Regions from separate parts of the Paenibacillus sp. S29 genome, predicted to be linked through region 2. Evidence: riboswitches for the same ligand, from Rfam matches in the RefSeq annotation. Region 2 holds a riboswitch; the other holds the start of a gene.
The links. Region 2 has a riboswitch for S-adenosylmethionine ahead of ACL9RM_RS14745 (methionine ABC transporter ATP-binding protein). Riboswitches for the same ligand answer to the same signal wherever they lie in the genome.
Positions count from the first base shown of each region.

Region 1 (7,519 bases), on a different contig from region 2:
TAGGGATGCTGACGCTGGGTGCGTTAGTGTCCTTATTTTTATACCGTTATGTCAAGGGAGTTGTATAGTCATGTGAAGGATTATATACAATTGCGATAAGGGGATTGACCTCGGGCACATTTCAGGTGAATATAGTGGAGAGAGAACCGGATTATTGAAAGGGGACAACAGCAACTATGACAGTATTGGGAGCAATTGAGGCAGGCGGTACCAAATTTGTATGTGGAATTGGTAACGAACATGGGGAGGTACTGGAACGAGCAAGCTTTCCAACGACCACCCCAGCAGAAACAATGGAGAATGTCATCGCATTTTTTGAAGGCAAGGGCATTGAAGCATTGGGTGTAGGCTCGTTCGGGCCGATTGATCCAATCGAAGGCAGTGATACATATGGCTATATTACAACAACGCCAAAGCCACATTGGGGAAATTACAATTTAATTGGCAAACTGAAACAGCATTTTGACGTGCCTATGGGGTTTGACACGGATGTGAATGGAGCAGCACTTGGTGAGTCTATTTGGGGTGCCGCCAAGGGATTGGACAACTGTCTGTATATTACGATAGGTACAGGCATCGGGGCGGGTGCTTTGGTTGGTGGAAAGCTGATACATGGATTATCCCACCCAGAAATGGGGCATATTCTGGTACGTCGTCACCCAGAAGATACTTACGAGGGGACATGTCCTTATCACGGAGATTGTTTGGAGGGACTGGCAGCAGGTCCTGCGCTCGAAAAAAGATGGAAGGTTAAAGGACATGAGCTTTCTGTCAATCACGCAGCCTGGGAAATGGAAGCGTACTATCTGGCACAGGCTTTAATGAGCTATGTATTAATCCTGTCACCGCAAAAAATTATTATGGGCGGGGGAGTGATGAAGCAGGACCAACTGTTCCCGCTCATTCGTACCAAGCTTCAAGAACTTTTGAACGGATACGTACAGCATTCGAGTCTGACAACAGATATTGAGCAATATATCGTATCTCCGGGATTGGGTGACAATGCTGGATTGTGCGGTGCTCTGGCATTGGCAAAGGAAAAGCTGAATCATTAGAATTTATGGTTGACGGCACTCCAAGGTACGGTTATTATATAGGCAACAGCATAGTACGGCTCAAAAAGGGAAGCACCTTTCTTGCAATACGCAGGATAGGTGCTTTTTTTTGCGTTTTTGTGTTGTGCGGGACTGTCTTTCAACGATATGAGGGAGGAAGAAATCATGGAGATTGTATTTTTAAATCGCTTGTCCAAACGGAATGAACAGGGCTATGAGGACTTTGCTCAGGTATGGATTGGGCAACATGAAGGGGGATGGAGTGCAGGCTGGAGCACACACCATGTCCCGGATGAAAGTATAGACGACCTTTGGTATGAGGGCAGCTTGTGGCAGGAATTACTGCATGTATACCGTCATGAGCTGGCGCTCAAAATGGCTGAGGGCTACAGGCCCTTAATCCATGGCGTATTTCATGAGCAAGAAGGATCATCAGGACGAGGACAAACGCTGCAAAAGCTGTATTGTTACAGTGATTTGTTTCCACGTGATGAAGTGTATGAGCAGTTGACAATGTGGAGACGGCAAAAAGCAGCAACGGAACGAAAAGCGCCTTATTTTATTGCTACGAATCGGCTGCTTCGGCTCATTAGCGTCTATCTTCCCCATACCGAAGAAGAATTGTTGGAGCTGCCTGGTATGGGTCAGGGTAAGGTGTCGCAATATGGGACGGAGCTATTGGCTATTACGACACAAAATGACCGGACCACGCCATTTCCGTTGAACTGGGTAACAGAGACGCTGGAAGAAGAAGTTTTTTTGTCATGGCTATACAAGCAAAAAGAGAACCAATACAGGCAGGAGCTGAATAAATTCAGCCTAACTAGAACGATTATCGAAGGCATTTCGGACGGTCTTTCACTGGAGCATATCGGGATGAAGACAGGTTTGCATCGTAGAGAAATGATTGAAGCTGTGGAGCATTTGGACAGGGATGGTATTGATATGGAGAAGCTGATCCGCAAGGAATTGGTGAATGTATCTGAGGAGGAGCAGGCAGCCATCTGGTCTGCTTATGAAGAGTTGGGGGATACGCTGCTCAAGCCTGTCATGCTGAAAGTGTATGGGGAAGAAAAGGCGACAGAAACAGGATTGGATCAAATTTATGAGCGTCTGCGTCTGATCCGTATACGGTTTCGCCATCAGCAGTTACCCGACCGACATGTTGGATAATATAGAACTGATTGGATAAAGCTAAAGTATTAAAGTACATTCAGGGTCCAACAGACTAAAAAGCAGCAGCCAGTTCCTCATAGGACACGGCTGCTGCTTTTTATGATCAAGCTTGAAAATCGAAATAGGTATCCAACTCCGTACTTTTTCCCCCTTTCTTTTTAAACCCAGTCTTTCTTGCGGAAAATACAGAACATACTGACACCTAGTGCCACCATAATACCAATGACGACAAAATAGCCATAACGTGTATGAAGTTCAGGCATATTATCGAAGTTCATCCCATATATTCCGGTAATGACCGTCAATGGCATAAATACGGTCGTTATTGCCGTAAACACACGCATAATTTCATTGGCACGATTGGCGATACTGGATTGATAAGCTTCTCGAAGGTTACCCATCAAATCGCGGTAAGTTTCAAAAGTCTCCGAAATTTTCACAGCATTTTCATAAATGTCGCTGAAATATTTTTGCAATTGATCGTCGATGAGTCGCAAATCCCGTTTGTTCAGGGTATTGATGACTTCCTTTTGTGGACCCAGCACCTTTTTCAGCCACAGAATCTCACTTCGTAAGCCGATGATTTCGTTCAAATGCGACTTTTTCGTATGCATTAGAATATCTTCTTCCAGCTTTTCAATGCGGACCTCAATCCGGTCACCAACCAGAAAATAGTTGTCAACAATCAAGTCGACCAGCAGATACATAAAACGGTCAGGCTGGCTGACTTCTTGCTCCCACAGCATAGGCTTGAGGGTACGAAGCTCATTGATTTTCTGCTTGGTCACCGTAATGATAAAATGGCGGCCGAGAAAGATGTTCAAAGCTCGCAAAAATATTTCTTCATCATCAAAACGAATGCTATTTACAACGATAAAATAATGGCTTTCATAAATTTCGATCTTCGGACGTTGTTCTTCTTCACTCAAACAGTCTTCTACTGCAAGATCATGCATGGAAAATAAAGGTTGGAGCACTGCCAAATCATCGACATCGGCATCAATCCAATAAAAACCTTCTGCCGGTGCAGTAAGCGCCATTTCAATTTCTTCGACAGGGGTAAAAACCCCGTTGTTGACCAAACGGATTTTCATATATGTCACTCCTTATGCTCCGTCGTAACGGAAATACGTTTACCTTAAGCATAAGGAATGAACTCAGTTAGCCAGTTAGCCGGTGCGGGTAAGCGTGCATTCTCATCAAAAGCCGGAGGCTTTTGGAGCATGCAGAGCCTGGCGTCCCGTCTTTCGGCAAGCTGAAGTCATTCCTATGCTGTTGTTCAGGGATCGCCGCCTACTCGGACTCGGGTCGCCTTCCATTCCGGATTCACCTCTCAAATGTTCTTTTTTAGATTGCCACAGTATCGCAGGAAACACTCAAATCTGCACTACTGCTCCATATTTTTGCCTAATAGCACTTGTATAGTATAACGCTCGGCCTACGGCCTTTCAAGCGCAAAATCATGGGCTAAATCAACAGTAGTTGCAAGAGCTTCAGCGAAAGGAGGGATATGATTTAACCTATGGAAAAGGTAGACAAAATGTGATTGCAGGGCACAAATTTAAAAGTCCCATCTTGACGAAGCCCAGCCGATGCATTAAAGTGAACAACAAGAACTTTGTGAACCCAAAATGAATATAGCGAAATCTTATCAAGAGCAGGTGGAGGGACTAGCCCGATGATACCCGGCAACCGGCGATTTTAATCGCACGGTGCTAATTCTTGCAGGACGCGCGCTTTGTACAAAGAGCGTTGCCCTGACAGATGAGAGAGGCGCATATGGATACAAATATGACCTTTCTCTAACCAGAGAAAGGTCTTTTTATTATATGCCCGGCATCTCAGCAGGACGATTTTCGCAAAACTTACCGAACAAGGAGTGAGTTTACATGCCGATTAAAATTCCAGATACACTACCTGCCAAGGAAGTGCTGGAGGGCGAAAATATTTTCGTAATGGATGAAAGCTTGGCTTATCATCAGGATATTCGTCCGTTGCGCATCGCCATTTTGAATTTGATGCCTACGAAGGAAACAACGGAAACCCAACTATTGCGCCTGGTCGGCAATACGCCGCTGCAAGTGGACGTCACGCTGGTGCACATGAAGTCTCATGTATCCAAAAATACATCGCAAGAATATTTGAATATGTTCTATAAAACGTTTGACGAGATTAAGAACAGTCGTTTTGACGGCATGGTCATTACAGGAGCTCCGGTTGAACAGCTTGAGTTTGAGGATGTGAACTACTGGGAGGAGATCCGGCAAATTTTTGAATGGACGAAAACGAATGTAACTTCGACCATGCACATTTGTTGGGCCTCACAGGCAGGTTTATACCATCATTTCAATGTCCCGAAATACGGGCTCGACTACAAATGCTTTGGCGTATTTCCACACACCGTGATTAAACCTAAAGTAAAATTGCTACGCGGCTTTGATGAACTGTTTTATGCCCCTCACTCCAGACATACGGAGGTTCGGCGGGAAGATATTGATCATATCGCCGAATTAGAAGTTTTATCCGAATCCGAGGAAGCCGGAGTGTACCTCGTAGCCACGCTTGACGGTAAACAAATTTTTGTAACTGGGCATTCTGAATATGACCCGCTTTCATTGAAATGGGAATACGACCGCGATGTGGCCAAAGGAATGGATATTGAAGTTCCCAAAAATTATTTTCCTAATGATGATCCTGAGCGCACACCGCCCTCAATCTGGCGGGCGCATGCCAATTTATTATTCTCGAATTGGCTGAACTATTATGTATACCAAGAGACACCTTACGATATCGGGCCCCAGATTTAAAAAAGGGGCTTGTACTTTACCCTTGTACAGTACCACCTTGCAGTAGCGCAGCAGTATAGTCTTTGACATCCATTTTTGCAGGATTGGTTATAGCACCCACTATGGAAGTTAACAGGAGGATTCATATGAGTGAGAAACAGTGGAAAATCGAAAGTAGATTGGCACAAATCGGTTCAGTAGAGGAGCCAGTAACCGGGGCTGTTAATTACCCGATTTACCAATCTACGGCGTTCCGCCATCCCCGTCTGGGTCAAAGCACAGGATTTGATTATATTCGGACGATCAATCCCACGCGAAAGGTACTGGAAGAGGCTTCTGCTGCACTTGAATCTGGTGATGCAGGCTTTGCATGCAGCTCAGGTATGGCGGCGCTGCAAACGGTATTTGCATTGTTTGGACAGGGAGATCATCTCATAGTATCGCTGGATCTGTATGGCGGGACATATCGTTTGCTGGAGCGTATTTTATCTAAATTTGGTGTAACAGCCAGTTATGTGGATACGAACGATCTTGAAGCACTCGAACAGTCATGTCGACCGAATACCAAAGCTGTATTCATAGAAACACCTACAAATCCGTTAATGATGATTACTGATATTCGAGCGGTGGCTGAATGGGCATCACAACATCAGTTGCTTACCATTGTAGATAATACGCTGCTAACACCATACTTCCAGCGGCCATTGGAACTCGGCGCGGATATTGTGGTACATAGCGCAACCAAGTATTTGGGCGGACACAACGATGTGCTGGCAGGGTTAATCGTAACCAAAGGCAAAGAGCTATCAGCTGAAATTTCCTTTCTGCACAATTCCATAGGGGCCGTGCTTTCCCCGAGTGACTGCTATCAGTTGATGAAGGGGATGAAGACGTTAGCGCTGCGTATGGACCGACATGAGCATAATGCAACAGTGCTGTCTAACTATTTACTGACGCATCCGGCGGTGGCAGAAGTATTCTATCCAGCTATCGAAGGCCACCCAGGTCGTGAGATTCAAAATAAACAATCCAGCGGAAATACAGGTATCTTCTCCTTTAAAGTAAAGGATGCTCGTTATGTGGAACCTTTGCTTCGTCACATTAAGCTCATTGCGTTTGCGGAAAGTCTCGGCGGTGTTGAGTCGCTAATGACCTATCCCGCGGTGCAGACACATGCGGACATACCAGCAGAAATTCGAGATGCAGTTGGGGTAGATGACAGGCTGTTGCGTTTCTCCGTAGGCATTGAGCATACAGACGACCTCATTGAAGATTTGCGTTCGGCGTTGGAAGCGGCACGTCAAGAAGTAGAAGGAGGAGAGCTGCAATGATAGAGGATGCGAGGAGGATCGGGCAGGATTTGAACAAAGAGCGGAAGTTCGCTACTAAGCTGCTGCATTTTGGTTCTGAAATTGACAGCGTTACGGGGGCCTCGAGCGTCCCGATCTATCAAGCTTCTACCTTTCACCATCATGATATTTTTAATCCTCCCCAGCATGACTATAGCCGTTCAGGTAATCCGACACGACAAGCTTTGGAGGATTATATCGCTTTATTAGAAGGCGGGGCGTGCGGCTTTGCCTTTGCGTCAGGTATGGCGGCCATCTCCACTACATTTATGCTCTTATCCGCTGGAGATCATGTCATTGTTTCCGAGGATGTATATGGGGGAACATATCGACTGTTGACCTCCATTTTGAAACGGATGAATATCGAAACGACCTTCGTCGACATGACGGACCTCAACCTTGTGAAAGAGGCGTTGCAGGAGAATACAAGGGCTGTATATATGGAAACCCCGTCCAATCCGACACTCAAAATTACCGATGTAGCAGGAATAACCTCTTGGGCACAGGACAACGGACTTTTAACTTTATTGGATAATACTTTTATGACACCTTATTATCAACGTCCGATTGAGCAGGGAGTCGATATTGTATTGCACAGTGCGACCAAGTTTCTGGGCGGACACAGCGATGTGCTGGCAGGACTTGCGGTAGCGCGTACCGAATCGCTTGGGAGACAAATCAAGCAGCTCCAAAATGGACTGGGTACCGTACTGGCTCCGCAGGAGTCATGGTTGCTCATGCGCGGTATGAAGACACTGGAGGCTCGTATGGCTCACAGCGAAAAGAGTGCAGCCAAGCTCGCTAACTGGCTGAACGAGCGCAACGACATTGAGGCAGTATACTACCCGGGTCTGGAAAATCATCCAGGGCGTGAAGTTCATGAACGTCAATCCAGCGGTTATGGTGCAGTGATATCGTTTGATGTGGGTTCTGGTGAGCGTGCAAAAGAAGTCCTCAGTCGCGTACGTATTCCAATTGTAGCGGTGAGTCTGGGAGCTGTGGAAAGCATCTTGTCGTATCCGGCGATGATGTCACATGCGGCTATGCCCCATAGTGTACGATTGGAGCGCGGGATTACGGACGGACTACTTCGTTTCTCCGTAGGTTTGGAGGATATTGATGACCTGATCAGTGATCTGGATGAGGCGCTGCG
Region 1 is NZ_JBMOUI010000010.1:49,370-56,888, reverse strand. Features, by position in the region: gene ACL9RM_RS17365 (ROK family protein) at 177-1,055, shown strand; gene ACL9RM_RS17360 (HRDC domain-containing protein) at 1,221-2,228, shown strand; gene corA (magnesium/cobalt transporter CorA) at 2,390-3,325, opposite strand; SAM riboswitch class I at 3,877-4,002, shown strand; gene metA (homoserine O-acetyltransferase MetA) at 4,121-5,038, shown strand; gene ACL9RM_RS17345 (PLP-dependent transferase) at 5,164-6,348, shown strand; gene ACL9RM_RS17340 (aminotransferase class I/II-fold pyridoxal phosphate-dependent enzyme) at 6,345-7,519, shown strand, end outside.
Region 1: it holds a riboswitch for S-adenosylmethionine, as region 2 does, so the genes downstream of both, metA (homoserine O-acetyltransferase MetA) here and ACL9RM_RS14745 (methionine ABC transporter ATP-binding protein) in region 2, are expected to answer to the same signal.

Region 2 (7,519 bases):
CTCACCTTTGGCGCATCAGACGTGCATGGCACGATTGTGCGCGAGCAGATCAGCCACGCCGCAGGTGCTTTGACCCCTGCCGGATTGACCCGTAAAGAGCTGATCTGGCTGGTCAAAGGTGCCGGACGCATACCTGTTGAACGGGACACCTTCTATAACGAAATCGAAGTTTTCGAATAAATGTAATATCGGATTCAGATTTCCCGCGAGCATTTCATCCCCATTACTCACACCATGCAGCATCATGCTGCCTCGGAATACGCTGGTCTGCCTGCCAAAGGCAGGCCCGATTCTCGGGTTTTATAACAACAAAAACTTGTGTTAGATCAACGAGACACCAGACCATTTGCCGGGGACACGGTAGCGAAAGGAAGGCGGATTTTGATGAAAAATTTCGTTATTCTGGGGGGCGGCTATGGCGGCCTTACCATTGCCAAAGAATTGCTGGATAAACACATTCCCGACGATGTTCAAGTTATTTTAGTGGATCGAATGCCCTTTCAGGGGTTAAAAACAGAGTATTATGCCCTCGCGGCTGGTACGGTTTCTGACTTTGATTTACGGGTGCATTTTCCAGATGAGCAACGTCTTATTCGCAAATATGGAGAGGTCACCTCGATGGATCTGGAGAATAAAATGGTCCATTTTCAAGACGGTGAACCCTTGTCCTATGACCAGCTTGTCATTGCGTTGGGTTGTACCGACCGCTTTCACAATACACCGGGGGCTGAAGAACACAGCTGTACGATCCAGTCGTTTAACCATACCCGCCAAACCTATCTGCGCTTGAACGAAATCAAGCCATATGGACATGTCCATATTGTAGGCGGCGGTCTTAGCGGTGTTGAGATTGCTGCGGAGTTACGTGAAAGCCGTACAGATTTGAATATTACCATTATGGATCGGGGCGAGCGGGTGCTGTCGGCATTCCCGCAACGTTTGTCTGCCTATGTACATGCTTGGTTCAAGGAGCATCAGGTTAATGCCCTGAATCATGTTGCGGTTTCCCGTATTGAGCCGGGGGCTATTTATAACCGTGACGAGCAAATTGTAACGGATGCAGTCGTATGGACGGCCGGGATTCAGCCGGTAAAAATTGTGCAGGATTTAGCTGTCCCTAAAGATCCTCAGGGCCGCATCGTGCTCAACGAATATTATCAAATACCGGACCATCCTGAGGTGTATGTGGTCGGAGACTGTGCGAGCCTTCCCTACTCTCCAAGCGCTCAAGCGGCAGAAGTGCAAGGGGAGCAGATCGCACACATTGTACGCGACCTGTGGAAAGGTCAAACGCCTCATCCGCATCCTTTAAAGCTGCGTGGTACATTAGGCGCACTTGGCAAGAAGGCCGGGTTCGGCTATGGCTTTATGGGCAGTACCTCATTGCGCGGACGAGTACCACGCCTGCTTAAAAGCGGTGTGCTCTGGAAGTCCAAACGCCATTTTGGATAAACGTATGCTCAAGAAACAAAGAAGACCCGCTCTCAGAGCAGGTCTTCTTTGTTTCTTGAGTGTTTGCATCATGTATATTCTCTACAAAAAGGAGCTGGCTAACAGAGCCTTTCAATCCAAATCTAGGTTATCCCATGCTTCAGCTTCCTTAATTTTGTTCATAATCACTTCGTACAGAAGCTCTGCTGAATCTGCGGATACAATCTCGCCGTTGACCATCGCATAGGGTTCGGCGTTGCACTGACCGCAATTGCTTAGGCAGCCGTATTCAATCACATCATAATCTGGATTCTGTTCCAGCTTGGACATGATTTCATCGGTACCCCAATGCATATTACTGGTGCAAAACTCAATAATAGGTCTTAACATTTTTTCACCTGCTTTGGATGACGGGCATTTTAATTTGGCCCGCTTTGTAATATAATAATAAAGGTATAGGAAAGGAGTTGAATTCTAATGAGCGAAACACAAAGCGTTCAAATGTATGATGAAGTAGCTGATGTACTGGATAAGCTCCGTCCGTTCCTGCAACGCGATGGTGGCGACGTTGAGCTGGTTGACGTTGAAGACGGCATCGTTAAGCTGAAGCTGGTAGGCGCTTGCGGCAGTTGCCCAAGTTCCACGATCACGCTGAAAGCAGGGATTGAACGTGCTCTTCTCGAAGAAGTCGACGGCGTCCAAGAAGTGGTACAAGTATTCTAATGCTTGATGCATAATGATCATGAGAGTCTTGACTTCGGTAACGAAGCTCAAGACTCTTTTTTGTGTTACAGCGTCTGAGGGAGCACTCAAGCTTATATGGTTGGCCGAATGGGGTCCAATCCTCCCGATACATCCATAATATTACCTGTTATAAAATCCGAATGCTCCTCACACAAATAGGCGATCACTCGCGCAATGTCCTCTCCGCTCCCCGGACGTCCACGCGGTGTCTCTTTATCCTGCATGCCGATGACATCGGCGATTGACATTTCCTTATTTGCTCCTCGAATATCCCCTGGACAGATCATATTGACCGTAATGCCATAAGGAGCTTCCTCCACAGCCAGTGATTTCGTAAAAGACACCAGTCCCACCTTGGCGGCTGCGTAGACGGCTCGATGCGGCCAAGCCCTTGCTTCTCCAGCATGACCAAAGCCAAAATGAATAATACGTCCCCATTGTTGGCTACGCATGTGGGGCAATACCAAATGATCCAGCAACATGGTACCGACCAGATTCCCTTGTATCATGGCATGAATCTCAGCTACACTGTAATCCGCAAACAGACGGCGTTCCCGGATGAACGGTCCGGCATTGTTCACCATAATATCGACTCCGCCTAGCCGATCCTGTACTTCACCAATCAGCCTCTTAATATCTTCCTGAACAGAGATATCCCCTTGTAAAGACAAGCAGCGTACTCCCTTAGACTCAATCACCCGCTTAAGCGCTTCAGCTTCTGCTTGGCTATGCACATAATTCAGTGCAATATTACAGCCTTCATCCGCCAGACGCAGAGCGGTCGTTTTACCTAAACCTTTGGCACTGCCCGTTATGAATGCGACTTTATCTCTCAACAATTTTCCTCCTGTTCACAGAGAACGGTCACCCCCAAGTATAAAATATTTAAGCTTCCCCTACAACTCCATCCAAAAAGAAACCCCCAGTCCTCTTGTTCAAGAGAATCTGGGGGTTGCGTGCAATGCGTTCTCGTTCCCTACTTAAAATGCCGGGATAATTGCGCCTTGGTATTTATCTTCAATGAATTTTTTAGTTTCTGGAGATTGCAAAGCTTTAAGCAGCTTCTGAATCGCTTCGGAATCCTTATTATCAGGACGTGCTACCAGAACGTTAGCATATGGAGAATCCTTGTCTTCCAGTGCCAGTGCATCCTTCGTAGGGTTCAGCTTCGCTTCCAAAGCGTAGTTCGTGTTGATCAACGCAATATCCACTTCAGGCAACTGACGTGGCAGCATAGCCGCCTCAAGCTCCTTGAATTCCAGGTTTTTCTTATTTTCAGTAATATCTTTTACTGTAGCTTCAATGTTGCTTGCGTCTTTCAGCTTGATCAGACCTTGTTTCTCCAACAACAGCAAAGCACGGCCTCCGTTTGTCGCATCGTTCGGAATGGCTACGGTTGCGCCATCTGGAAGTTCATCAAGCTTTTTATATTTTTGGGAGTAGACGCCGAAAGGCTCCAGGTGAACCGCGCCCACAGAAACCAAATCCATTTTGCGCTCTTTGTTCATCACATCCAAGTAAGGTACATGTTGAAAGAAGTTAGCATCCAGCTGCTTGTCAAACAATTGAACGTTCGGCTGTACATAGTCGTTAAACTGAACGACTTGGAGGCGAACCCCTTCTTTTTCCAACTGAGGCTTGATTGCTTCCAAAATTTCCGCATGTGGCACAGGAGAAGCTCCAACTTTCAGCTCCACTTCACGTGGTGATCCGCCTGTATTTTCGTTCGCATTGTTTGTATCCGATGTTGTGCTCTTTGTACCGCAAGCAGCCAGCACCGCAATTAATGTCAAGCTTAATACAGCCAATACCCATTTCTTCATGTTATTACCCCTCCAATAATTTGTAATATTCAGGAGCAAACGTCCTGATCAATAAGGATATCTATATGTTTTCCCTATTTTCGAGTATAATGCCGCACGAGGCGATCTCCCGCCATTTGCAGCAATTGTACCAATACAACCATCAGCACGACCGCAACGATCATTACAGCCGTTTCATAACGATAATAGCCGTAGTTGATAGCCAGTGTACCTAGTCCACCGCCCCCGATCATCCCGGACATTGCCGTGTAGGATACGAGTGTAACGACGGTAATGGTTAATGCAGCGAGCAGACCCGGAAGTGCCTCACGTAACAGCACACGCCGGATAATTTGTCCTGTCGAGGCACCCATCGCTTGTGCGGCTTCAATGACGCCCTTGTCCACTTCACGCAGAGACGTTTCGACAAGACGTGCAAAGAATGGGGCAGCCCCGATAACCAATGGCGGAATGGTTCCCAGCACCCCGGTCGAGGTACCTACCAGCGATCGTGTAAAAGGAATAAGTGCAACGATCAAAATGATAAAGGGTACGGAACGTAAAATGTTAACGATAAATGATAATACAATGTATATCACCTTCATCAGAGTCAACGAGGAGCGGCTCGCCAGAAACAATAATATACCAAGCGGCAAACCAATAACGAGGGTGAACAATGCAGATGCCCCAAGCATCTGAAGGGTTTCCAGCGTAGAATTCCCTAGCTCTTCCCAACTCACTTGTGAAAAATCAAGTTCGCTCATTGTCCAATCACCTCCACATCAAGCCCTTGCCCAGACACTTCGCGCAACGTATGCTCTATATCCTCATGATTTCCTTCAAAACGAACGATTAGCTGTCCATAGGGTACATTTTTAATCGTAGATATAGTTCCCTGCAAGATCGCAAAATCAACACCAGTACTTCGAGCCGTACGCGACAGAATCGCATCATATGTTTTGCTGCCCAAGAAGGAGATACGCACCACCTGCGCCGACTCGCCGCCACCCGCTGCCGCAATCGCTGCTTGCAGCTCCTCGGGATGTTCTGACTCCCGTTGAATAAAGTCCTTGGTTACCTGGTGCTGCGGCTTCAAAAATACTTCCGCCACCGGACCTTGCTCCACGATGTCGCCCTGATGAATGACGCCAACTTTATCACAGATGCTTTGAATGACATGCATTTCATGTGTAATCAGTACGATGGTTAAATTAAAGCGCTGATTAATATCCAGCAGCAATTTCAGGATAGACCCCGTCGTCTGCGGATCAAGCGCTGAAGTCGCTTCGTCACACAGCAATACATGAGGATCACTAGCCAGCGCCCGTGCAATTCCTACCCGTTGCTTCTGTCCACCTGAGAGCTGTGACGGATATTTTCCACTGTGTTCTTCGAGACCCACCAATTCCAGCAGTTCACGAACCTTCTTGTCCAGCTTCTGCTTGGGCGTGTTTACCAGCCGCAATGGAAATGCAATATTGTCATACACCGTCGCCGAGGACAACAAATTAAAATGCTGAAAAATCATTCCGATTTTTCGGCGCTGCATTTGTAATTGGGATTGACTCACAGTGGTGAGGTTTACCCCGTCTACCCATACTTCACCTGAAGTAGGGCGTTCCAATAAATTAATACAGCGGATCAATGTACTTTTCCCCGCCCCGGAGTGACCAATCACCCCGAATATTTCTCCACGCTTTATAGAAAGATTCAACCCAGACAGCGCATTAACGCGTCGGTTACCTTTGCCATAATGCTTGGTTAACTGCTTAAGCTCTATCAACGTGCTGCGACCCCCTTCACTTCTTCCTTACCCTTTTAACCAGTTGTCATCTCTCAGGATTGTATAAAATCGCTATTTATTTATACAAAAAAGAGCCCCTTTCACAGAATGAAAAGGGCCCCACCTTGCGAACCTTTTCTCATCTGCCAAAATCGCTATAACTCTAGCGGTTTTGTAGGAATTAGCACCATCATGTTCCCTCCCAGTGTATTACACCGGGAAAGAACGGGTTGCCGGGCTTCATCGGGCCAGTCCCTCCACCTCTCTGGATAAGAAAAATATGTTAAACTCCAGCTTTAGCTGTCCGTTAAGTTTATATAAAAAAATATAATTCAAGCATTTTTCTGAAACTAGGTTTCAGTATAGATAGTTTACATAGCTTTGTCAAAGGATATTTTCTATCATATTTTTGGGCGTACTGCCCGGTTCTCCCATTGTTTCGCAGTATAAGTAAAGGCGTTTGACAGCGACCGACACACCATTTCCAAGCCCTGCTGCAAATCTTCCAAATGGTGATCGAGGTCCTCCAGTTGGATTTTTCCATACAAAGCTCGGTGTCGTTGCCAGAGATCATCCTGCATTTCCGTATTCATATAGTGTATCTCCGTATTCCGACGCTTACGCAGCCGATTGATGGCATCGTTGTATGTGTCCTTGATATCAATTAAATTATCGGTCAATACAGGATGCATTTTGAGATACTTGAGCTGCCGCAACACGGTAAAATACGAATAATGAGCCTTATACTGCCCTGTTTTTAAATCACACAGATCATTCAGCCAGTTACCCAGCTTATCTAAAATGGAGAATACCCTCACAAACCCATCTTTATAAAAGAAAACATATAATGCATAGTCGGATTTTTCATCCTCGCTCATATCTTCAGCATATCCGGCTTTCACTTTCATACGGAAAAAGGCGGCAGCATGATGGCTCTGCTCCAGTTCATCCAGAGATGACATTAGACCGCGTGTCAAAATATCCGCCTTCCGAAAATCGTGGGTCGGATCTCCACCAGCCTGAATTTGCCGCTCCAGCAAGCTCAACATATCTGACATGCTATTCATGGCATCCAGCAAGATGCCCTTGTTCACACGTGGCGGCTCACCCAGTAGCTTGCGTATCATGCTTACGCCTCCTTATAAATGTAAAATCCGGCTGTAGGTTTCATTAGGGCGTCAAGCGAAATAACTCGTCCATCGTTGATCTACAAGCTTAACAATATCCTCACGCGGTAACACCTCATCCGGATACCCCGGCTTCATACGCGCATCCACTACAATCGGCAGCTTATAGTTCAGATGATGCAAACGCACTTCGCTGTCCGCGTACATATCCGTAGCCGGGTTAAAGCGTGTGAACACCGTCCACAGGAACGAGGCTTGAGAGCGAACAACTTCTTTGGCATCGTCCACAATAAAGACGAGCGGCCACTCTTGCTCACCCGCTGCTAGTCGCTCCAAAACACGTGCCGCCAGCTCAGGTTCCTGCTCAAAAGACGCACCCGATACGACGAGGCATCCTCCGCAATAGGGCTTAATTTCACGAATTCCCGGCAGATCGCCTCCCTCATAAGCACGAGACAATTCACGTACAGGCTCACCTATCCCCATCAGGATCGCCTTACTACCATGATTCAGCTTGCGGCCTGTGTAATCGAGTGTATCGTGTGACGTGTGATTGAAAATAAATAAATCCGTTGCTGGATTAAATCGCTCCAGAATGGTTTCCAGCAGCAGGTTAAAGTCAGATAAATCAA
Region 2 is NZ_JBMOUI010000007.1:266,884-274,402, forward strand. Features, by position in the region: gene mqnE (aminofutalosine synthase MqnE) at 1-180, shown strand, start outside; gene ACL9RM_RS14715 (NAD(P)/FAD-dependent oxidoreductase) at 385-1,452, shown strand; gene ACL9RM_RS14720 (YuzB family protein) at 1,564-1,821, opposite strand; gene ACL9RM_RS14725 (NifU family protein) at 1,909-2,154, shown strand; gene ACL9RM_RS14730 (SDR family oxidoreductase) at 2,247-3,011, opposite strand; gene ACL9RM_RS14735 (MetQ/NlpA family ABC transporter substrate-binding protein) at 3,156-3,998, opposite strand; gene ACL9RM_RS14740 (methionine ABC transporter permease) at 4,073-4,741, opposite strand; gene ACL9RM_RS14745 (methionine ABC transporter ATP-binding protein) at 4,738-5,760, opposite strand; SAM riboswitch class I at 5,897-6,036, opposite strand; gene ACL9RM_RS14750 (Cthe_2314 family HEPN domain-containing protein) at 6,162-6,887, opposite strand; gene ACL9RM_RS14755 (UbiD family decarboxylase) at 6,939-7,519, opposite strand, start outside.